2 regions of the Arthrobacter sp. N1 genome follow, and region 2 is predicted to be linked to the other one. Evidence: riboswitches for the same ligand, from Rfam matches in the RefSeq annotation. Region 2 holds a riboswitch; the other holds the start of a gene.
The links. Region 2 has a riboswitch for S-adenosylmethionine ahead of NVV32_RS06655 (AmiS/UreI family transporter). Riboswitches for the same ligand answer to the same signal wherever they lie in the genome.

Region 1: it holds a riboswitch for S-adenosylmethionine, as region 2 does, so the genes downstream of both, NVV32_RS14800 (ABC transporter substrate-binding protein) here and NVV32_RS06655 (AmiS/UreI family transporter) in region 2, are expected to answer to the same signal.

The regions. Positions count from the first base shown of each region.
Region 1 covers NZ_CP102608.1:3,184,606-3,195,080, reverse strand. Annotated here, with positions in the region: gene NVV32_RS14820 (ABC transporter ATP-binding protein) at 1-837, shown strand, start outside; gene NVV32_RS14815 (energy-coupling factor transporter transmembrane component T family protein) at 834-1,631, shown strand; gene NVV32_RS14810 (amino acid ABC transporter ATP-binding protein) at 1,735-2,472, opposite strand; gene NVV32_RS14805 (amino acid ABC transporter permease) at 2,469-3,230, opposite strand; gene NVV32_RS14800 (ABC transporter substrate-binding protein) at 3,241-4,155, opposite strand; SAM riboswitch class IV at 4,331-4,448, opposite strand; gene NVV32_RS14795 (aminodeoxychorismate lyase) at 4,555-5,433, opposite strand; gene NVV32_RS14790 (GNAT family N-acetyltransferase) at 5,472-6,077, opposite strand; gene NVV32_RS14785 (hypothetical protein) at 6,136-6,369, opposite strand; gene NVV32_RS14780 (EAL domain-containing protein) at 6,669-7,850, opposite strand; gene NVV32_RS14775 (DUF1059 domain-containing protein) at 7,889-8,062, opposite strand; gene pabB (aminodeoxychorismate synthase component I) at 8,221-10,302, opposite strand; gene NVV32_RS14765 (LysE family transporter) at 10,306-10,475, opposite strand, start outside.
Region 2 covers NZ_CP102608.1:1,482,954-1,493,428, forward strand. Annotated here, with positions in the region: gene NVV32_RS06615 (S-(hydroxymethyl)mycothiol dehydrogenase) at 1-61, opposite strand, end outside; gene NVV32_RS06620 (mycoredoxin) at 171-428, opposite strand; gene NVV32_RS06625 (chorismate mutase) at 592-894, shown strand; gene thrS (threonine--tRNA ligase) at 1,068-3,080, shown strand; gene NVV32_RS06635 (HIT family protein) at 3,080-3,715, shown strand; gene pgsA (phosphatidylinositol phosphate synthase) at 3,715-4,335, shown strand; gene NVV32_RS06645 (hypothetical protein) at 4,561-4,761, shown strand; gene NVV32_RS06650 (acyl-CoA dehydrogenase family protein) at 4,881-6,122, opposite strand; gene NVV32_RS06655 (AmiS/UreI family transporter) at 6,185-6,796, opposite strand; SAM riboswitch class IV at 6,832-6,945, opposite strand; gene NVV32_RS06660 (spore photoproduct lyase family protein) at 7,145-8,248, shown strand; gene pdxS (pyridoxal 5'-phosphate synthase lyase subunit PdxS) at 8,533-9,381, shown strand; gene NVV32_RS06670 (GNAT family N-acetyltransferase) at 9,475-10,245, opposite strand; gene NVV32_RS06675 (M3 family metallopeptidase) at 10,271-10,475, opposite strand, start outside.

The sequences.
Region 1 (10,475 bases), 1.7 Mb from region 2:
ATCGTGCTGGATGCCGACGGCGGTGTCCTCGCCGACGGCGCACCCGGCGAGGTCCTCGTGCAGGAGGCGACCCGCAGCCGTCTCGAACAGGCGGGTGTGTGGGTGCCCGGTCGACGGCCCGCCGTCGGCGGCGCCGTGCCGACGTCCGCCGGAGGGGAGGTGCTCCTCGCAGCCACCGGGCTCGACGTCGCGCGCACGAAGCGCGGTCCGGTCGCCGTCGCCGGGCTCGACCTCACCGTCCGTGCCGGCCAGGCCCTCGGCATCACGGGCCCCAACGGTGCCGGGAAGTCGACGGCGGCCCTGACCCTCGGCGGTCTGCTGCGCCCCCGGGCCGGCTCGGTCCGGGCCGTCCCGGCCCTCGCGGGCACGGCCGGTGACGACCCCTTCCGGTGGCGGTCCACCGAGCTCGTCCAGCGCATCGGGACGGTGTTCCAGGAACCCGAGCACCAGTTCCTCACCGCGAGCGTGGGGGAGGAGCTCGCCGTCGGCCCGGCCAGGGTGGGCGGCGCGCAGGCTCCTGGACGCATCGCTGAACTCGCCGAGCGCCTCCGCCTCACGCACCTCCTGCAGGCCAACCCCTTCACGCTCTCCGGTGGCGAGAAGCGCCGCCTGTCCGTGGCGACGATGCTCGCCACCGCGCCGCGGATCCTGATCCTCGACGAGCCGACCTTCGGACAGGACGCCCTGACCTGGGCCGAGCTCGTCACCCTGCTCCGCGAACTGGTCGACGACGGTGTGGCCGTGCTCTCCGTCACCCACGACGCCGAGTTCATCGACGCACTGGGCGGAGCGACCCTGCACGTCTCCGGCGGTGCGGGGACCCTGGTGCACCGATGAGCACCGACTACCTGACACCGGTCCTGACCGGGAAGACGCTCCTGCGGGCCAACCCGGTGTCCAAGCTGTTCGCTGCCACCGTCATCACGCTCGCCCTGATGGCGAGCATCGACTGGGTCAGCGCGGCTGTGGTCCTCACCTGCGAACTGGTGCTCATGCCCCTGCTCGGCATCAGCGTCCTGGCACTGGCACGCCGGATCTGGCCGCTGCTGGTCGCCGCCCTGATCGGCGCCTACGGCACGGCACTGCTGGCCGAGAAGACCGGTGGGGTGGTGCTCGACGTGGGGCCGTTCCTGTTCACCGAGGACTCCGTCGCGTCGGGGATCGCCGTCGGACTCCGCGGGCTCGCGCTCGCGCTGCCGGGGATCTTCGTCCTGCTCACCACCGACCCCACCGACCTCGCCGACGCCCTCGCGCAGAAGCTGCACCTGCCGCACCGCTTCGTGCTCGGCGGGCTCGCGTCGCTGCGGCTCGCGGGTCTGCTGGTGGAGCAGTGGGAGACGCTCGGGCTGGCCCGCCACGCGCGCGGTGTGGGATCGGGCGGGTCCGTCGGCGCGCGCACCCGCAACCTCCTCGGGCAGTCCTTCGGGCTGATCGTGCAGGCGATCCGGCGCGCCACCCGCCTCGCGACGGCCATGGAGGCCCGCGGCTTCGGTGGCGGGACACGCACCTGGGCCCGGGAGAGCTCGTTCTCGGCGCTCGACGCCGTCGTCGCGGCCGTCGGGCTCCTCATCGCGGCCGGTGCGGTCACCGCGGCCGTCCTCGCCGGGACCTGGAACTTCATCCTGTCCTGACGCCGTCGGGAGGAACGCGCCGGGATGACGGCCGGGGCAGACGCCACAGGGGGCCCGCCGTGGCGGGCCCCCTGTGGGCGCATCGTCCGTGCCGGCGGTCCGGCTAGAGGACGTCCGAGAGGAACGATCGCAGGCGGGCCGTCCGCGGGTCGTCGAAGATCGCCGCCGGCGGACCGGACTCGACGACGACGCCGGCGTCCATGAACGTCACCGTGTCGGAGACGTTCCGGGAGAACCCCATCTCGTGCGTGACCACGACCATGGTCATGCCCGCCGACGCGAGATCCGCCATGAGGGCCAGCACCCCCTTGACCAGCTCGGGGTCGAGGGCCGAGGTCGCCTCGTCGAAGAACATCACTTCGGGATCCATCGCCAGGGCACGGGCGATCGCCACGCGCTGCTGCTGCCCGCCGGACAGGTTGCCCGGCCGGGCATCGGCCTTGTGCTTCAGGCCCACGAGGTCCAGCTGGGCGAGGCCCTTCCGGCGCGCCTCGTCCGCCGACATCCCGCGCAGCTTGCGCAGGGCCAGCGTGACGTTCTCCAGCACCGTCTTGTGCGGGAACAGGTTGAACTGCTGGAACACCATCCCGATGCGGCGGCGCAGCTCGTCCGGGTTGTCCTTCAGGACGGAGCGCCCGTCCAGGAGGATGTCCCCCTGGTCCGGCTCGATGAGGCGGTTCAGGACGCGCAGCAGCGTGGACTTGCCGGACCCCGACGGGCCGATCACCGACGCCGTGGTGCCCCGCTCCACGTGCAGGTCGATACCGCGCAGCACGTGGTTCGAGCCGAAGGAGAGGTGCAGGCCCCGTCCGGTCAGCGTGCCCGACTCGATGCCCTTCATGCCCGTGCTCCTTCGCTCATGGTGGTGAGGTCCTCCGGCTCGGGCTTCTGCTTCCGCCCGACGCGCAGCCGGTGGTCGATGAAGTTCACCAGGTGCGTGAGCGGGATGGTCAGGCACAGGTACAGGACTCCGGCCGCGATGAGCGGCGACAGGTTGCCCGTGTTGCTCGCGGCATCGTTGCCCACCCGGAAGAGCTCCCGTTCACTGGCGACGAGGCCGATGAAGTAGATGAGCGAGGACTCCTTGATGAGCGCGATGAACTGGTTCACCAGGGCGGGCAGCACGCGTCTGACGCCCTGGGGGATGACCACGAGCCGCATGGACGAGCCGTAGCTGAAGCCCAGCGCCCGGGTGGCCTCGAGCTGGCCCTTCTCCACGCTCTGGATGCCCGAGCGGAAGATCTCGCCGATGTACGCCGACGCGATCAGCGAGAGCGCGAGGATGCCCAGCGGATAGGGGCTCGTGCTGCCCGTGAGCTGCCGGAGGATCGGACCGAGTCCCAGGCCGATGAGCAGGATGATCACGACGGCGGGGAGGCCGCGGAAGATGTCCGTGTAGATGCGGGCGATCCACCGGAGCACGCGGTTGCGGGAGATCCCCATGATGGCGAGGAGCATGCCGACGATCGTGCCGATGACGCCCGAGGCCAGCGCGAGCAGGAGGGTGTTGGGCAGTCCGACGGTCAGGAGGTCCGGCAGGACGGCGGCCATCGCCTCCCAGTCGAAGAACGTCTTACCGAGTTGTTCGAAGGCATCCATGCAGGACCGGCTACTTCACGACCGCGGCTTTGCTGCCGGGCTTCCAGTCGGAGGGGAGCTCGCGGTCCGGGTACCACTCCTGGGTGAGCTCGGTCCACGTGCCGTCGGCGATCACGGCGTCGAGGCCCGCGTTGAGCGCGTCGATCAGCGCCTTGTTGTCGCTGTTGACGGCGTACGCGGTGAAGTTCTCCGTGTTGATGATGGTCTCGGCGATCGTCGTGCCGTCACCCTCCTTCACCTGGCCGGTGGCCTGCTGGGAGGGGGCGACCCAGGCGTCGACCTGACCGTTCTTCACGTTCGCGTAGACGGTGTTGTAGTCGGGGAAGCGGACCGGCTCGAGACCCAGGGTGTTGGAGACGTAGTCGTCCTGCACGGTGCCCTGGACCACGCCGATGCGGGTGCTCTCCGAGAGGGAGTCGAAGCCCGTGACGGAGGAGCCGTCCTTCGTGACGACGGCCATGTAGCCGAAGTCGTAGCCGTTGGTGAAGCCGACGTTCTCGCGGCGGGCCGCCGTCGTCGAGATCGAGGAGGATCCGACGTCGAACTGCTTGTTCTGGACCTGCGCGAGGAGGGCGGAGAAGTCGGTGGACGCGAATTCGACCTCGAGGTCGAGCTTCTCGCCGATGGCACGCAGCAGTTCGTTGTCGTAGCCGGTGAACACACCGTCCTCGAGGAAGATGTTCGGCGGTGCGTCCGAGAGCGTACCGACGCGCAGGGTGCCGTCGGTGATGAGGCCGAGCGCGGACGTGTCGATCTCGTCGATCGGCGTGGTGTCCTCGGTGGTGTACTGGTCGAGCGACTGCTGGTCGCTGCCGGCCAGCGCGTCGGTGCTCTCGGTGGGCTCGCTCGAGGAGCTGCCGCAGGAGACGGTGAGAGCGAGCAGGGGGACGGTGAGGGCCGCGAGGAGCTTGCGGGAGATGGTCATGGGGGTCCTTCGTCGAAGCTGCGCCCGCTGGCGGGCGCGGAGGATGGAGTGTCGGGGACGCCGCGGGGCGGCAGGAGGAAGGGCTGCTTGCTGCTGGGTGACACGCTCGCTGTTCTGGGCTGTGCGCGCAGATGCGGAACGGGGGACCCGGGATTTTCCGGTGCTGGACCGCACGACGCCGTACTTGCCATCCGGGGGACTTGTCCCGGCGGCCGAATCTTCACCTGGAGCACCCCACTACGGGAGAGGGTTGCTGTCCAGCCGGCCAGGGCCGTGGGCTGGAACTCTTGATTTCAGGAAAACGCTAGGCCAGCAGGGAGGGCCGGGTCAAAACGCCGGCCGGTGAAAAGCCACGATCGACGTCGCATTCGGCCCTTTCGGGCGCGATTGTGGCGAGGATTACACGAATCGGTCGACGAGCTCGGTCAATTCGGCCGTCAGGGCCGTCGACGTCCGGAGGTTCTGGCCGTCGAGGGAGAGGACGGGCGCGAGGAGCCGGATGCTCGAGATGAGCCACACGGCGTCGGCCTCGAGCAGGTGGTGCGGCTCGAGCGGTCCGTAGCCCAGCTCCCAGCCCTGCTCCTTCGCCGCGGCGAAGAGCGCGCTCTGTGACGTGCCGGCCAGGATGCCGCTCTCGAGCTGCGGGGTGAGCAGGGTCTTCCGCCCGTCGCGGTCGTAGGCGAGCAGCACCGTGGACGTGGGGCCCTCGAGGACCTTGCCGTCGGAGGACGTGAAGATGACGTCGTCGGCACCGTGCGCCCTGGCATAGCGCACGGCCGCCATGTTGACGGCATAGGAGAGCGTCTTGGCCCCCATGAGCAGCCAGGGCGCGCGCTGGGCGACGGTGCTGTCGTACCCGCGCTCGAGGAACAGCACCCGGAGCCCTGTCGCCCGCTGCTCCAGTGTCGACGCCGGGACGGGGGACACCTGCACCCAGGCGGTCGCGCTGCCCGCACCCTCGACGCCGCGCGTCGCGATCAGCTTCACGACGGCGTGCGTGCGGTCGGGCTCGGCCGCCGCGAACTCGCGGAGACCCGTGCGGATCGCGCGGCTCCAGGCGCCGGCCCCGGGCACGGTCAGGTCCAGTGCGGCGGCCGACGCCGCCAACCGATCGAGATGGGCCTGTTCCTTGCGCGGTGTCCCGCCGACGGCCAGCATCGACTCGAAGATGCCGTCCCCCCGGGTGGCGCCGAGATCGGTGGCCATGAGCTGGGGACGGGAGGCGTCGGCCACGGTGCCGTCGTCGTGGGCCGGGTCGAGGAACACCAGAACAGTCATGCCTGACAGCGTAGGCGACGAGGGCGTCCGGCCGGCCGTCAGGACGAGGGCCGACCCATCCTGAACAGGAGGCCGTCCCGCACCATCGGCCACTCGTGGGCGAGGATCGAGTAGACGACGGTGTCGCGCAGCTCGCCGTTCCGCGCACGGGTGTGGCTCCTGAGGACGCCGTCCTGCTTCGCGCCGAGGCGGGTGATGGCCTCACGGGACTGGCGGTTCAGCCAGTGGGTGCGGAACTCGACGGCGGGACACCCGAACACCTCGAAGGCGTGGCGCAGCAGGAGGTACTTGGACTCGGTGTTGGTGCCCGTGCGGTGCGCCGAGGCGGCGTTCCAGGTGGAGCCGATCTCGACGCGGGGCGTGTCCCGATCGATGTTCATGTAGGTGGTCATCCCGATGATCCGGCCCGGCCCGTCCGTTTCGACGGTCCGCGCGGTGAACGGGATCATGGATCCGGAGTCCTGCAGGGTGAGGCGTCGCTCGATCTCCTGCCTCATGTCCTCGGGTTCGGGGACCGAGGTGTACCACAGCTCCCAGAGGCGTCCGTCCCGGGCGGCGTCGACCAGTCCGTCATGGTGGTCCGGAGCGAGGGGTTCGAGGATGACCCCGTTGCCGCGGAGGACGGTCGGCTGGAGGGCGTTCATGCATCGACCCTAGTCCCTGGCCGGCGGCACGAACCGGCGCCGGCCCGATCCGCAGCGGTCAGTGGGACCCGGGCTGCAGTGCGTCGACGGCGTCCAGGACCGCGAGCGAGGGGAGGTCCGCCATGGCGGCGACGACAGCCAGGGGCTCCCCGCTGCTGACGGCCGACGCCGCGGCCACCTGCAGCTCCGTCAGGGACAGGGCACCGGTGTCGGGGTGCAGGCCCTCGATGGTGGTGTGGGAGCGGCTGGAGCGTGCCGCAGCGACGACCCGTTCAAGGTGGCCCGAACTCATGATGTCTCCCTCGCGTCGTTGCCTTTCAGTCTCACCCTCGGCCATGAAGCTGGGAAGTTGCGCAACGCGGGCTGGAAGCGCTTGCGATCGGCGCCTCGATCAGGGCGCCTGTGCCGGAGGGTCGTCGAGATCGCCCCCTGGAAGCCTCTTCTTGACTCCCGGAGGGCGGAACCCCACGTCCGCGCACGCGCTTCGATGTAGTCAACGTCAGGACGCGGACAGGTCCAGGTCTTCGGTCGCGTCCTTCCACTCTGGCCGGGCAACCCGGTGCTTCCGCTCGCGTGCAGGTCTTTTTCCCCTCAAGGAGCATCGCTGGCGACGGCGCATCCCCCGCTCGTCGACCCGTCGGCGACGGCCGGCTCGTCCGTGAGCGCGGTGATGAGCCGTTCCAGCCGGACGAGTCCCGCGAAGCGACCGGCGTCGTCGGTGGCCATGACCGGGCCGAAGCGCGACGGCTCGTCGCGGGTGATACAGCGGGCGAGGGCCTCGCGGATGGGTGTGTGGATGTTCACGCACATCCCCGGCGGCACCGCGCCGGCCACGGTGTCCTCCCGGGTGAGGACGGACACCGGGCGTCCGGCGGCAAGGAGGACCACCTCCGCGAGCAGGGGCTGGGTGGCGAAGGCCGCCCCCGCTTCCGTGAGGTCCCGCACCGTGAGGGCGGTCTCGGTGATCGCCCGGATGGCGGGAGCGCGGCCGGTGCCGGAGCGTGTCGCGAGGTGCCGCGCCATGCCCTCGTCGAGACCGACCCAGGGCAGGGCAGGGCGGCCGAGCAGATAGCCCTGCATGAGCGGGACGCCGAGGGACGCCAGCACGTCCAGTTCCTCCACCTGCTCCACGCCCTCGGCGATGATCCAGGCGTCGATCCTGTCGGCGAAGGATCCCAGCATGTCGACGAGGGCACGGCGCGCCTCGTCGTGGTGGATGTTGCTGATGAAGTCCCGGTCGATCTTGATGAAGGATGTTCGGAGGGCGAGGAGGTGCTGCAGCCCCGCGTACCCGGAGCCGGCGTCGTCCACCGCGATCAGTGCGCCGCGTTCCTTCAGGAGGTCGAGGTCCGGCCTTAGTGCGGCGTAGGACTCGATGGCGGAGTGTTCCGTGAGCTCGACGATCAGCCCGGCGAGGTTCCCGCTCGCCTCCCAGACGGAGCGGATCGCGGGCGAGGAGAGGAGGTCCGGCGAGACATTGACCGTGAGGAAGGTGTTCCGGGGGAGTCCGGACCGGTGCGCGAGGGCGACCCGCAGTGCTGCTGCTTCGAGATCTGCGGCGCGTCCGAGTTCGCGGGCCTTGGTGAACCACGCCGCGGGGTTCTTCTCGCCGTACCCGGGGAAGCGCAGCAGTGCCTCGAAGCCGGCGATCGTGGCGCGCGTCGTGTCCACGATCGGCTGGTACATCGACACGATGCCCTCACCCCGGCATGCCGACTCGAGGTCCCTGCTCCACTGGTCCTCCAGCAGCAGGACCGTCCCGATGTCATGCATGGGCCACCACCGCCCCGGAGCTGTCGACGTGCCCGGGATCAGGCGGTCGTCGTCCGCGCACGCACGGCGGCGACGACGGCGGGCGGCAGGTCCGTGAGCCCGTGGACCGCCGCAGCGTGGTCGCGGACGCCGGCCAGCAGCTCGTCCTCGGACTCGACCGTCCAGCGGGCGTCGCAGCCCGGAACCACGTCACCACACGCGAACGACTTCATGTCGGAAGAATCCCCCATCTGCGCCACGGCCCGTCCCAGGGTGACTCGCCCCGGAGCTGCGTCGCCGGTACCGGCGATCGGCCTAGAAGATCATCGTAGGGATACGGGTCACGGGGCACCAGACCTTTCTTCCCGTGACCTGTCGACGTCGGCCAGGATCAGCCCGTCGGCGCGTCGTGTTCCGGGAAGCGGGCCCCGAGCGCGGAGAGCACTCCGCGCGCCTTCGTCCGGATCTCGTCCCACTCGTCGTCCGGGACGGAGTCCGCGGTGATCGCTCCGCCCACGCCGAGGGTCAGCCGGGTGCCGCCGTCCTCCGGTCCGTCCTGCAGCACGAGGGTGCGGATCACCACGGCGAGGTCGGTGGCCCCGGTGAGGCTGAAGTACCCGGCGGCCCCCGAGTAGGGCCCGCGTGGCTCGCGCTCGAGCGCGTCGAGGACGGCCATGGTGCTGATCTTCGGGGCGCCGGTCATGGACCCGGCCGGGAAGGCCGAGGCGACGACGCCGGCGCGGGGGCTGCCCGGGCGCAGGCGCGCGTCGATGGTGCTGACCATCTGGTGGACCGAGGCGTAGGTCTCGATCGCACACAGCCGGCTGACGGTCACGGAGCCGGGGACGGCGTGGTGGGAGAGGTCGTTGCGCAGGAGGTCCACGATCATGATGTTCTCCGCGCGGTCCTTGGGCGAGGTCCGCAGGTCCTCCAGCAGGGCCGCGTCCTCGGCGGCGTCCGTGGAGCGGCCCCGCGTCCCCTTGATCGGTTCGGCACGCATGGCGCCGTCGGCGGTCACGCGGAGGAAGCGTTCGGGGGAGGAACTCGCGACCGCGAAGCCGGGGAAGCGGAGGAAGTGGGCGAAGGGCGCGGGGCTCACGGCGCGCAGGCGGAGGTAGGCCGCCAGGGCGTCGACACGCGGCACCTCGGCGGACAGCGACGTCGTGAGGCACACCTCGTAGGTGGTGCCCTCCGTGATCTCCGCCTGCGCCCGGTGGATCTTCGCGAGGTACTCGGCGCGCGTGTCACGGAGGGTGAAGGCGGGCACGGGCAACGGCCTCCCGCTGCCGGGAGGTGCGGCGGAGGCGACGGCACGCCGTGCCCGCGCCAACCACACCTCCCGCTCGGGATCGGGCCGTCCGTCGGAGAGCGTGAGGAGGTGCACGGCACGGTCCGCATGATCGATCACGACGGCGCGCCCGGCGAAGACGAGCGCCGCATCCGGGAGGGCCTCGCCGGCGGGCGGACCGGACGAACCCCCGGTCTCCCGCTTGAGCTCGTAGCCGAGGTACCCGAGCCAGCCGAGGCCGAAGTCGCAGGCGAGACCCTCGGGCGAGCGGACCGCCCGCCGGCCCCAGACGTCGTCGAGCCAGCGGAAGAACGGCTCCCGCACGCGCGCCGTCACGGCGCCCGCGCTGATCTCCGTGACCCCGTCCCGGTGGAAGGCCTGCTGCCCGAAGGCACCGCCGTCGTCGGCCAGGATGCTGAAGCGGTTGCGCCCGCCCGGGGCCACGCCGTCCCCACCCGCACCTGCCGCATTCGAGCTGTCGAGCCACACCGCTGCGGCGGACTCCGCGTAGAGCGCCGAGAACAGCGCCGCAGGGTCGGGCCCGGCACCCCGAGCGGCGTCGATGCGCTCGGCGGCGACGACCAGTCCGCGCCGCACGGCACGCTCCGGTGCGAGCAGCCCGGCACAGGCGGGCAGGGCGGTGAGGGCCAGGCGCACCGCCGGTGGCGTGGGTTCGCCGGCGTGCCCCCGCACGACGACGTCGGCCGCTCCGCTCGGATCGTCGACGGCGAGCCAGGCGGACTCCTGGTCGGCCCAGCGGTCCCAGAAGGGGGAGTAGGTCTCGCCGTCGCGGGCGATCGCCGAGCGGTGCCGCACCGCGGCGTCGGCCTCGACCCAGATCACGACGTCGAGATGCGCGCGTGCCGCCGCCGTCGCCGCCCCCACGCCCTCGAGCAGGACGATCTCCGCGGCGGCCGTCGTGCGCTCCGGCCCGTCCCGGCCGGCCGTCCAGTCCCAGGCGTTCCAGCGGGCGGTGCTGCCCGAGCGCAGCGGCACAAGGACGTGCTCCACGTAGCGTGCCACGCCGTCGTCGAGACCGTCCCAGCCCGGGTAGATGTCCTCGAGGTGGAACACGGACACGGTGTGGTGCTCGCGGAGGAGGGCGGCGAGCTCGACGGCGAGGGTCGTCTTGCCCGCACCGGACCGGCCGTCGACGGCGATGAGGAGCGGGGTGTCGGCGGGCACGGCTCAGGCCAGCGCGAGCAGCGCGCCGACGCCCACGAAGAGCGAGCCGAAGGTCCGGTTGAGGATGGTCTGGCCGCGGTCGCCGCGCGTGAAGCGGCGGAACGAGCGGGCGGTCCCGGCGTAGAAGAACCACATGACGAGGACGTCGATCACCACGACGGTCGCTGCCAGCA
Region 2 (10,475 bases):
TCTCGATGGTGGCGGGGGCGTCCTTCGCCCGCACCACGACTCCCTGAACTCTGTGCACCATGGTCTCGCTGTCCTTCCGCTGGGTACCTGCTGGCGGTCGGACCGCGTCCTGCCGGTCCGCCGTTCCCCAGCATAGGGGGACGGCGGACGAGGACGGCGCCGGGTCCGGGCTAGACGGAGAGGCGCGTCCTCACATCGGCGACGGACGGGTTGGTGGCCGTGCTGCCGTCCGGGAAGATCACGGTGGGGACGGTCTGGTTGCCGCCGTTGAGGGACGCCACGAGCTCGGCGGTGCCCTCGACCTCCTCGATGTTGACCTCCGTGTAGCCGATGCCCTGGGCGTCCAGCTGCGACTTCAGGCGTCGGCAGTACCCGCACCACGAGGTGGAGAACATGGTGATGGTTCCGGCGTCGGGCGTGTAGTCCACGGTGCTCCTCGAATCTGCGTGCGGTTCTCCCGCACGTGCTCTGATCGGTCAGCGGTCGGCATTCCCGCCCGCACCCTCCTCAACGCGCGTGGTGGGGCGGGCATTCCACGACCGACCCGCCGCCCCTGGCGCGCGCCGACCGGGGCGACGGTAGGCTCACGGCATGCCCGGAGCGAACGAAGAGCAGAACGCGATGCAGCTGGCGGCGGTCCGCGTGGCCATCAACGAGGTGGACGAGCAGCTCGTCTCCCTCATCTCACGGCGCGAGCGCCTGGTGCGGCGTGCAGGTGCCCTGAAGCAGGACGACGCCTCCGTGCGCGCGCTGGCGCGGGTGGAGCAGGTGATCACGAACGTCCGGGGCTACGCGGCCAGGCTCGGGGTGGACCCCACGGTCGTCGAGCACACGTACCGCGCGATGATCTCGGCGTTCATCGACCTGGAGCTGAAGGTGCGGCGCGAGGGCTGACTCCCCGTCGGACCTCCGCCGGTTTCCTGTGGCTCCCGCCGGCTCCCTGCAATGAGCGTGTTGGTCGGCCGTCCGCCCAGCCGATACGATCAGGACGGCGGTCCCGTGCCCTACCGGGTGCCGCCGTGCCCGTTCGGGCGACTATTTTCCACCCAGCACCGAGGAGACCTCCCGTGTCAGCGCCGCAGCCCCTGAAACTCATCGTCGACGGCGAAGAGAAGCAGGCGACCACGGGTACCACCGGCACCGAGCTGTTCTCCGAGCGGCGCGACGTCGTCGTCATGCGCATCGACGGGGAGCTGCGCGACCTCGACCAGGTTCTGCCGGACGGTGCGACCGTCGACGGTGTCACGCTGGAGGACCCGGCCGGGCTCGAGGTGCTCCGCCACTCCGCCGCGCATGTCATGGCCCAGGCCGTGCAGCAGCTGCGCCCGGGCGCGAAGCTGGGGATCGGCCCCTACATCACGGACGGTTTCTACTTCGATTTCGACGTCGAGGAGCCCTTCACGCCGGACGAGCTGAAGCAGCTCGAGAAGATGATGCTCAAGATCGTCAACGCCAACCAGCGCTTCGTCCGCCGCGTGGTGTCCGAGGACGAGGCCCGTGAGGCCATGAAGGACGAGCCGTACAAGCTCGAGCTCATCGGCCTCAAGGGCGGTGCCACCGAGGAGGACGGCGCCTCCGTGGAGGTGGGCGCCGGCGAACTGACCATCTACGACAACGTGGACCGCAAGTCCGGGGACGTGATCTGGCAGGACCTCTGCCGCGGGCCGCACCTGCCCAACACCAAGCTCATCTCCAACGCCTATGCGCTGACCCGCTCGGCCGCCGCCTACTGGCGCGGGAGCGAGAAGAACAAGCAACTGCAGCGCATCTACGGCACGGCCTGGCCCACGAAGGACGCGCTCAAGGCGTATCAGGAACGCCTGGCCGAGGCGGAGCGCCGCGACCACCGGCGCCTCGGCACGGAACTCGATCTCTTCTCCTTCCCGGACGAGCTGGGTTCCGGGCTCCCGGTGTTCCATCCCAAGGGCGGCATCATCCGCAAGGAGATGGAGGACTACTCCCGCCGGCGCCACACCGACGCCGGGTACGAGTTCGTCTACACACCGCACATCACCAAGGGCCACCTCTACGAGGTCTCGGGCCACCTCGACTGGTACCGCGACGGCATGTTCCCCGCGATGCACGTCGACGAGGAGCTCAACGAGGACGGCACGGTGCGCAAGCCCGGGCAGGACTACTACCTCAAGCCGATGAACTGCCCCATGCACAACCTGATCTTCCGGTCCCGTGGACGCTCCTACCGCGAACTGCCGCTGCGCCTGTTCGAATTCGGCTCCGTGTACCGGTACGAGAAGTCGGGCGTCGTCCACGGCCTGACGCGCGTGCGCGGCATGACCCAGGACGACGCGCACATCTACTGCACGCGCGAGCAGATGAAGGACGAGCTCACCGGGACGCTCACCTTCGTGCTCGGCCTGCTCAAGGACTACGGCCTCGAGGACTTCTACCTCGAACTCTCCACCCGCAACCCGGAGAAGTCCGTCGGATCGGACGAGATCTGGGACGAAGCCACGCGGACCCTCGCCGAGGTCGCCGAGGCATCGGGCCTCGAGCTCGTGCCCGATCCCGGGGGAGCGGCGTTCTACGGGCCGAAGATCTCCGTGCAGGCCCGGGACGCGATCGGACGGACGTGGCAGATGTCCACGATCCAGCTGGACTTCAACCTGCCCGACCGGTTCGAGCTCGAGTACCAGGCGGCGGACGGTTCGCGCCAGCGGCCCGTGATGATCCACCGGGCTCTCTTCGGCTCGATCGAACGCTTCATGGGAGTCCTCACCGAGCACTACGCGGGCGCCTTCCCGGCCTGGCTCGCGCCGGTGCAGGTGCTGGCCGTCCCCGTGGCCGAGGCGTTCAACGAGTACCTGTACGACGTCGTCGACAAGCTCAAGTCCCAAGGGATCCGCGCCCAGGTGGACGCCGGCTCGGACCGCTTCCCGAAGAAGATCCGGACGGCGAGCAAGGAGAAGGTGCCCTTCGTGCTCATCGCGGGCGGCGAGGACCAGGAGGCGAACGCCGTGTCCTTCCGGTTCCGGGACGGCAGCCAGGACAACCAGGTGCCCGTGGAGGAGGCCGTCCGGCGGATCGTGGAGGCGGTCCGCAGCCGGGAGGCGACCGTCTGATGGCGGGGGCGGACGGAGTGGACAGGCCCGTGGAGGGCGCCGCACAGGGGTACCCGGGTGATGCCGCGGTGACCGACGGCTTCGAGCTGGCGGGTGTGCCGGACGCCTTCCAGCGCCTGTGGACCCCGCACCGCCTCGCGTACGTGAAGGGCGGCCAGGACCAGGTCGGCTCCGAGGAGAGGTGTCCCTTCTGCCGTGCCCCCCGGCTCAGCGACGAGGAGTCGCTGATCGTGCACCGCGGGACCCACGCGTTCGTCCTGCTCAACCTGTTCCCCTACAACGCCGGTCACCTGCTCGTGGTCCCGTACCGGCACGTGCCCGACTACACGGACATCGACGAGGCGGAGACGGCCGAGGTGGCAGCCCTGACCCAGACCGCCATGCGCGTGCTGCGCCGCGTCTCCCACCCGACAGGCTTCAATCTCGGGATGAACCAGGGGGCGACCGGCGGGGCCGGGATCGCCGCCCACCTCCACCAGCACGTGGTGCCGCGATGGGGTGGGGACGGCAACTTCCTGCCGATCATCGCGCAGACCAAGGCCATCACCCAGACCCTCGGCGAGGTCCGGGCGCAGGTCGCCGAGGCATGGCCCTCGCGTGGGGACGACGCCGCCCCGCCGGAACCGGGCTCCTGATGCTCAACAGGTACGCCCGGGGCTTCTTCACCCGGCTGTTCACCCCGCTGGCGCGGTTGCTGCTGCGCTGGGGTGTGACGCCTGACGCCGTCACCATCGCCGGCACCATCGGGGTGGCAGGCGGTGCGCTGGTGTTCTACCCCCTCGGACAGCTGTTCTGGGGGACCGTGGTCATCACGCTCTTCGTCTTCTCCGATGTCATCGATGGGATCATGGCACGCCTGAAGGGGCACGGCGGCTCCTGGGGCAGCTTCCTCGACTCGACGCTCGACCGCATCGCCGACGGCGCGCTGTTCACGGCGGTCGCCATCTGGTTCTTCACCGGCGGACAGAATCCCGCCATCGCCGTCGCCGCCCTCGCCTGCCTCGTGCTCGGCATGCTCGTGTCCTACGCGCGGGCCAAGGCGGAGTCCCTGGGCTTCACGGCCAACGTCGGGGTGGCGGAGCGGGCCGAGCGGCTCGTGTCGGTCCTCGTGGTCACCGGGCTGACGGGCCTCGGGTTGCCGGAGGTCGTCCTGTTCACCGTCCTCGTGATCCTGGCGCTGGCGAGCCTCGTCACGGTGTACCAGCGTGTCCGCGCCGTGCGGAGGCAGTCGCTCGAGGCGGCGTCGCCCTCCTGACCCCACGCCGACGGGCCCACGCAGCGCGTGGCCGGGCCGGTGAGCAGCTGAGCGTCCCCGCACCCGTGCACGGTTGTGCGCACGGGTGGTCCAGCCGCCGGGTCCTGGTGCCACCGTCGTCCCTTGCGCCCGGCACCGATGCGTCCCGTCCGTCCGGCACCGATGAGTACCGTGCGCCCGGACCGTCTAAGGGGCACCGATGCTCCACGACGGAAGGACGGCGTCATGCCACCCCTCGGATTCCTGCCCGCGGACCTGCACATCGTCTCGCAGGGCGATCTCCTCCTCCTGCAGGCCGGCGGCACTGCCCGTGACCACCGCACCGGGCCCGGCGCCGGGAGCCGCCGGTGCCCGCCCTGGCCCGACGAGGCGGTCGACCGCGTCCTGGACGAGCTCGAGCGCAGGGACGCCGCCGTGCTGCAGTGACCCCGCCGTGAGTCACTCCCTGCGTTGCCGCGTGACGGTGACGGACGTGACGGACGCGACGGACGCGACGGACGTGACGGACGCGACGGACGCGACGGACGCGCCGCAGTCCCTCGGCATCAGGCGCCCGGCGCCGGCGCGGACCCGATGGACCAGATCCGCGGTGGTACGGCGCCGTTGACCGAATGGTCACCGACGATCCTGGCCTTGAAGACCCAGGGGTTGTGGTTGGCGGCGGTGCGCGCGTTGCGCCAGTGGCGGTCGAGGTTCTTCGCCGTGCTCACGCCCGAGGCCGCGAGGGCGCCGAAGACGTCGGACGTAGCCCGCGTGGCGAGGGCGGACAGGATCACCTGGGCCTTCGCGGTCTCTAGCTCGGCGACGTCGTTGCGCCGCTCGTCCTCGGCCTCGTCATCGAGGAACGCGCCCTCGTAGGCGTGCTGCAGCGCCCGCGCGGCACGCTCGACCGTCGCCTCCGCCGCATACGCGGCCGCGGACACCTCCCCGACGACCTGCAGGATCTGGGGATCGGCCGCGAAGGATGGAGCATTCCCGTGGCTGAAGATCCGCGTCCTGGTCCGGACCTCGCGGGCGACGTCGTGCTCCGCGCCCTTGATGGTCCCGGCAAGGACCGCAAGCAGCACCGCCTGGTAGAACGCGGTCTGGTAGGCGAACCGGGTATCGAAGTCGATGACGTTCTCGGCGTCGACGCGTGCTGCGTCGAACGTCGACGTCCCGGAGCCGGTGGTCTGCTGGCCGAAGCCGTCCCAGTCGTCGGCGTGCGTGACCCCCGGCTGGTGGGCACTGACGACGGCGATCACCTTGACGCCGTTGTCGGTGCGCTGGGCGAAGGTGTCGATCCAGTCGGCGAAGATGCTGCCTGTGGAGTAGTACTTGGTGCCGCTGACGAGGAACCCCCCGGAGTCCGGATCGGGACTGACCTTGGTGATCACGTCGCCGATCGTGACGCCGCCCACCTCGGTCCAGGAGTTCCCGACCGTCTCGCCGTCGACGAACCGCCTGAGCCACGTCTCGCGGTGCGGGCCCGAGGAGACCAGCCGGTCCTCCACGAAGGCGAAGTGGCCACGCAGGGCCTGCGGGATGTTCGGGTCGGCCGCGGCGAGCTCGGTGAGCAGCCGGAACAGCTGGGGTAGGGAGGCGCCGAAACCGCCGGCGGCCACGGGGACCCGGAGGGCGCCGAAGCCCGCGTCGATCAGGGCACGGATCTCGGCGCGGGGGAGTTCGTGCTCACGGTCCCGCCGCGAGGCTCCGTCGGCGATCCTGGCGAAGAGCGGGCGGAAGCGGGCGGCGAGGAGCTCGTAGTCGGCATCGGCAGTGCGGGTGATGTTCGTGATGGTGGTCATGACGGACCTTTCGATGAAGGGATGCAGGGCGGACAGGGCGCGGGAGGGGTGTAGAGCGGTTGTCAGGCGTCGACGGCGACCGGCTGCGCGGCGATGACCGGTACGGGCCGGCCGCCGAGGGTGACGGCGACCGCGAAGAGGGCACCGAGGACCACGGCCGTCGCGATGACGGCCGTCGTCCCGCCCGGCCAGGCGCCGTTGAGGCCGAGCAGCGCGGGGACCACGGTGCTGATTGTGCCCACGAGGATCGCGCTCCAGCCGGTGACCCGCGTGAGGCGCTCCGCGCCGCGGGCGAGGAGCAGGAAGAACAGGGTCCAGAGCGCGGCCCAGCTGATCCAGAGCACCGAGCTCACAGGGTCCTCGCGGGCTGCCGTGCCGGCGAGGACGAGGGCGAGCACGGCGACGAAGCCGCAGAACCAGCCGACGCCGGCCGATCCGAGGCCTGCGACCGAGCCCAGCCCCACGTACAGGTAGGTCAGGCCGAACAGGACGATCCCGGCCGCCGATCCGGCGGCGCCGGGATCGGACGAGGCGACGAGCAGCGCCACGACCAGTTGCAGCAGGCCGATCGCGATGTTGAAGAAACCGGCGTCGCGCGGGGTCACGCGGCCGAGCAGGGAGACGCCGTTGATCAGCAGGGCGGCCCCGGAGAGCAGGAGGCAGATGTACGACATGGGTGTCCCGTCGTCAGGACGCGGACCAGGGGTGCGCGCCGTGCTTGCCCCGACGCGGGCTGCGCGGGGCCTGATCGTCACCTGGGGCACCCCGCCACGGAGGGGGTTGCCGTCCGACGAGCCAGGGCTTCGCGTCGGAACTCTTGATCTGTCCTCCGAGGCTAGGCCGTCCCACCGCCGGTGTGCCGGAATGCGTCGGAGCGTGACCCCCGATGACCTCCGATGACGCCCCGCAGCCTCACGTGGCAGACCGGGATGCTCGGTCCGCCTCGCCCCGGAGACCGGTGCCCGACACCCGTCGCCCGCGGAACATAAGCACCCTTCGCAGTGTTGTAGAAGGTGATGACGATGCCCCAGGAACAGGATCTGACCACGATCACCCCCACGCGCCTGTGGGTCCCGCGCCATGTGCTGATCACGCGTGCAGCCTCCGACCTGCCGCACACCGCGGAGATCGTCCGCCGCTGTGAGGCAGCCGGAGTGGAGGACATCCGCGTCCTCCCCGGTAACGCCCTGACGGGGCTCCGCGGCGCCACGGAACGGGAGACCTATGCGTCGGCGAAGAACACTTTGGCCGTCGTCGTCGCACCGCCCAGTGCGCTGAAGCCCCAGCCGATCCCCCCGAGTGCCGACTGGCGGATCGACCTCGCGAAGGGTTGTCCCGCCCACTGCCAGTACTGCTATCTGGCCGGCTCGCTCCAGGGTCCGCCGGTGACCCGCGTCTACGCGAACCTCGACGACGTCCTCGACGGGGTGCGCACGCACGCCGGCCGGGGTTCCGTGACCAGCGGCACCATCGAGCGAGGTGGCGAGGGCACCACCTTCGAGATGTCCTGCTACACCGATCCGCTCGGCATCGAGAACGTGACGGGCTCGCTCGCGGCGGCGATCTCCCGCGTGGGCTCGGGAGAATTCGGCGAGGACGTCCAGCTGAGGTTCACCACGAAGTTCGACGACGTCGGCGAGCTGGTGACGCTGGATCACGGCGGCCGGACACGGGTGCGCTTCTCGGTCAACGCCGCCGAGGTGGCCAACCGCTTCGAGGGCGGGACGGCCAGGATGCCCGCACGGCTCACGGCGCTCCGCGCGGTCGCGGCGGCAGGCTACCGTGTGGGCCTGACCATCGCCCCCATCATGCCCGTCCCCGGCTGGCGTGAGCAGTACGGCGCGTTGCTCGACGACGTCGCCGCTGCCCTCGACGGCATCGAGGACGTCGACCTCACGGCCGAGATCATCACGCACCGGTTCACGCCCGCCAGCAAGGAGGTGCTGCTCGGCTGGTACCCGCGGACGAAGCTCGAGATGGACGAGGACCTGCGGAGCCGGAAGCGCTCGAAGTTCGGCGGGATCAAGTACGTGTACCCGAAGCAGACGATGAGCGAGATGCGGACCTGGTTCGTCGACGAGCTCGAGCGGCGTGTCCCGGCGGCGCGCCTCCTCTACTGGACCTGATCGGGGCATCCGGGCGTATCCGCCCGGTCCGCTGAAATCCAGGTGCAAGCCCCGTGATAGGACCGCCCCTGGCCGAGCGCCACGGCCTGTCAGCACCCACCGCCCCCCTGGAAACGGGCGGGCCGGCAGCTCTCCCGGGGGCCGCCACGGCGGCCGGAACAGTGCCCCGGGCGTCGTATCATGAAGGGTCAGCTTTTTTCTACCTTGAGGGGCAAGTTGTGTCCACCGTTGAAGACAATTCGGCAACCACAGCACAGACCGGCGGGAGCCGGGTCAAGCGGGGTATGGCTGAAATGCTCAAGGGCGGCGTCATCATGGATGTCGTCACAGCCGATCAGGCCCGCATCGCCGAGGACGCCGGTGCAGTGGCCGTCATGGCGCTCGAGCGGGTTCCCGCGGACATCCGCGCCCAGGGCGGCGTGTCCCGGATGAGCGATCCCGACATGATCGACAGCATCATCGAGGCCGTCTCCATCCCGGTGATGGCCAAGGCACGCATCGGTCACTTCGTCGAGGCGCAGGTCCTGCAGTCGCTCGGCGTCGACTACATCGACGAGTCGGAGGTCCTCACGCCGGCCGACTACACGAACCACATCGACAAGTGGAAGTTCCAGATCCCCTTCGTCTGCGGTGCCACCAATCTCGGTGAGGCGCTGCGTCGCATCAACGAGGGCGCTGCGATGATCCGCTCGAAGGGCGAGGCCGGCACCGGTGACGTCTCGAACGCCACGATGCACATGCGCACCATCCGTGCGGAGCTCAACCGCTTGTCCTCCATGGCCGAGGACGAGCTCTACGTCGCCGCCAAGGAACTCCAGGCGCCCTACGAGCTCGTCAGGGAGGTAGCCTCGGCCGGCCGCCTCCCCGTGGTGCTCTTCACCGCCGGCGGGATCGCGACGCCGTCGGACGCCGCGATGATGATGCAGCTCGGCGCGGACGGCGTGTTCGTCGGTTCCGGCATCTTCAAGTCCGGCAACCCGGCCGAGCGCGCCAATGCCATCGTCCAGGCGACCACCTTCCACGACGACCCCGACATGATCGCCAAGGTCTCGCGCGGGCTCGGCGAAGCCATGGTCGGTATCAACGTGGACGAGATCCCGCAGCCGCACCGCCTCGCAGAGCGCGGCTGGTAGTACTGCCCGTCCCCGATCAGGGACGCGAGGACCTCAGGAGGACCGCAGCCCGCACGGGCTGCGGTCCTCCTGCCGTTCCCGGCCGGAACCGGCCTACCGACCGGCGGACCCGTCGAGCTGCAGCGAGAACGTCTTCCCGCGGCCCAGCAGCGTGAAGCCGCGTCGGGAGAAGAACGCATAGCCCTGGGGAGTGGCGTTGACCGCGAGGTCGAGGGCTCCGGCTGCCGCGGCCCGCCGTGCCGTCGTCGCCACCAGGGAGGTCGCCAGTCCCTGCCGCTGGTGATCCGGCAGCACCTCGAGGTGATGGATGCCGCCGAGGCCGCGCAGTCCGGCGACGCCGGACGGGTAGAACGAGTAGGCCGCACCGGTGATGTTGCCGGTACCGGCGGACCGCGACACCGCATGCCACGCCTGGCGGGGCTGCGATCGGACCACTCGCAGTTCCTGCGCCAGGGGTCCGATGTAGTCGGGCACCTCGTCCGTCAGCCGGGCGGCGCCCGCGTCCCCGCCGCCGTCGTCGCCCTCCTTCGCCACGCCCGCGCCACCGGTGACGGCCGACACCGGTGCGGCCATCCACCACGGCTGCCAGCTCGGCTCGAAGCGCAGGTCCCCGAGCTCGACGGCGTCCACGGCCCCGTTGAGCCACACGCGGACCGAGGCGGCGCCGAGCCGCACTCCTTCGGCCAGCGCGGGCCGCACGGCGGTGGCACTGACCGCGGAGGGGAACATCAGCCCGAGCTCACGCCGCGCCGGCAGCCAGACCCAGGTGTTCCCGTGCGTCGAGAACGTCTTCCCACCCGTCGCCGTCGCCAGCGCCGCCGACCATGCCGTCTCCAGCCGCTGGCACTGCGCGATGGTCACCATGCGGGTGCGCCCGCGCGGACGCGTCTCACGCGAGACCGCGACGCACGAGCAGGGGCTGCAGGTCCGCGTCGCGTCCGCGGAACCGGCGGAAGGCCTCCAGCGGATCGATGCTGTTGCCCCGTGACAGCAGCTCGCGCCGGAAGTGGTCGCCGTTCCCGCGCGTCAGGCCGCCGGAAGTCCTGAACCACTCGACCGTGTCGGCGTCGAGCATCTCGCTCCAGATGTAGGCG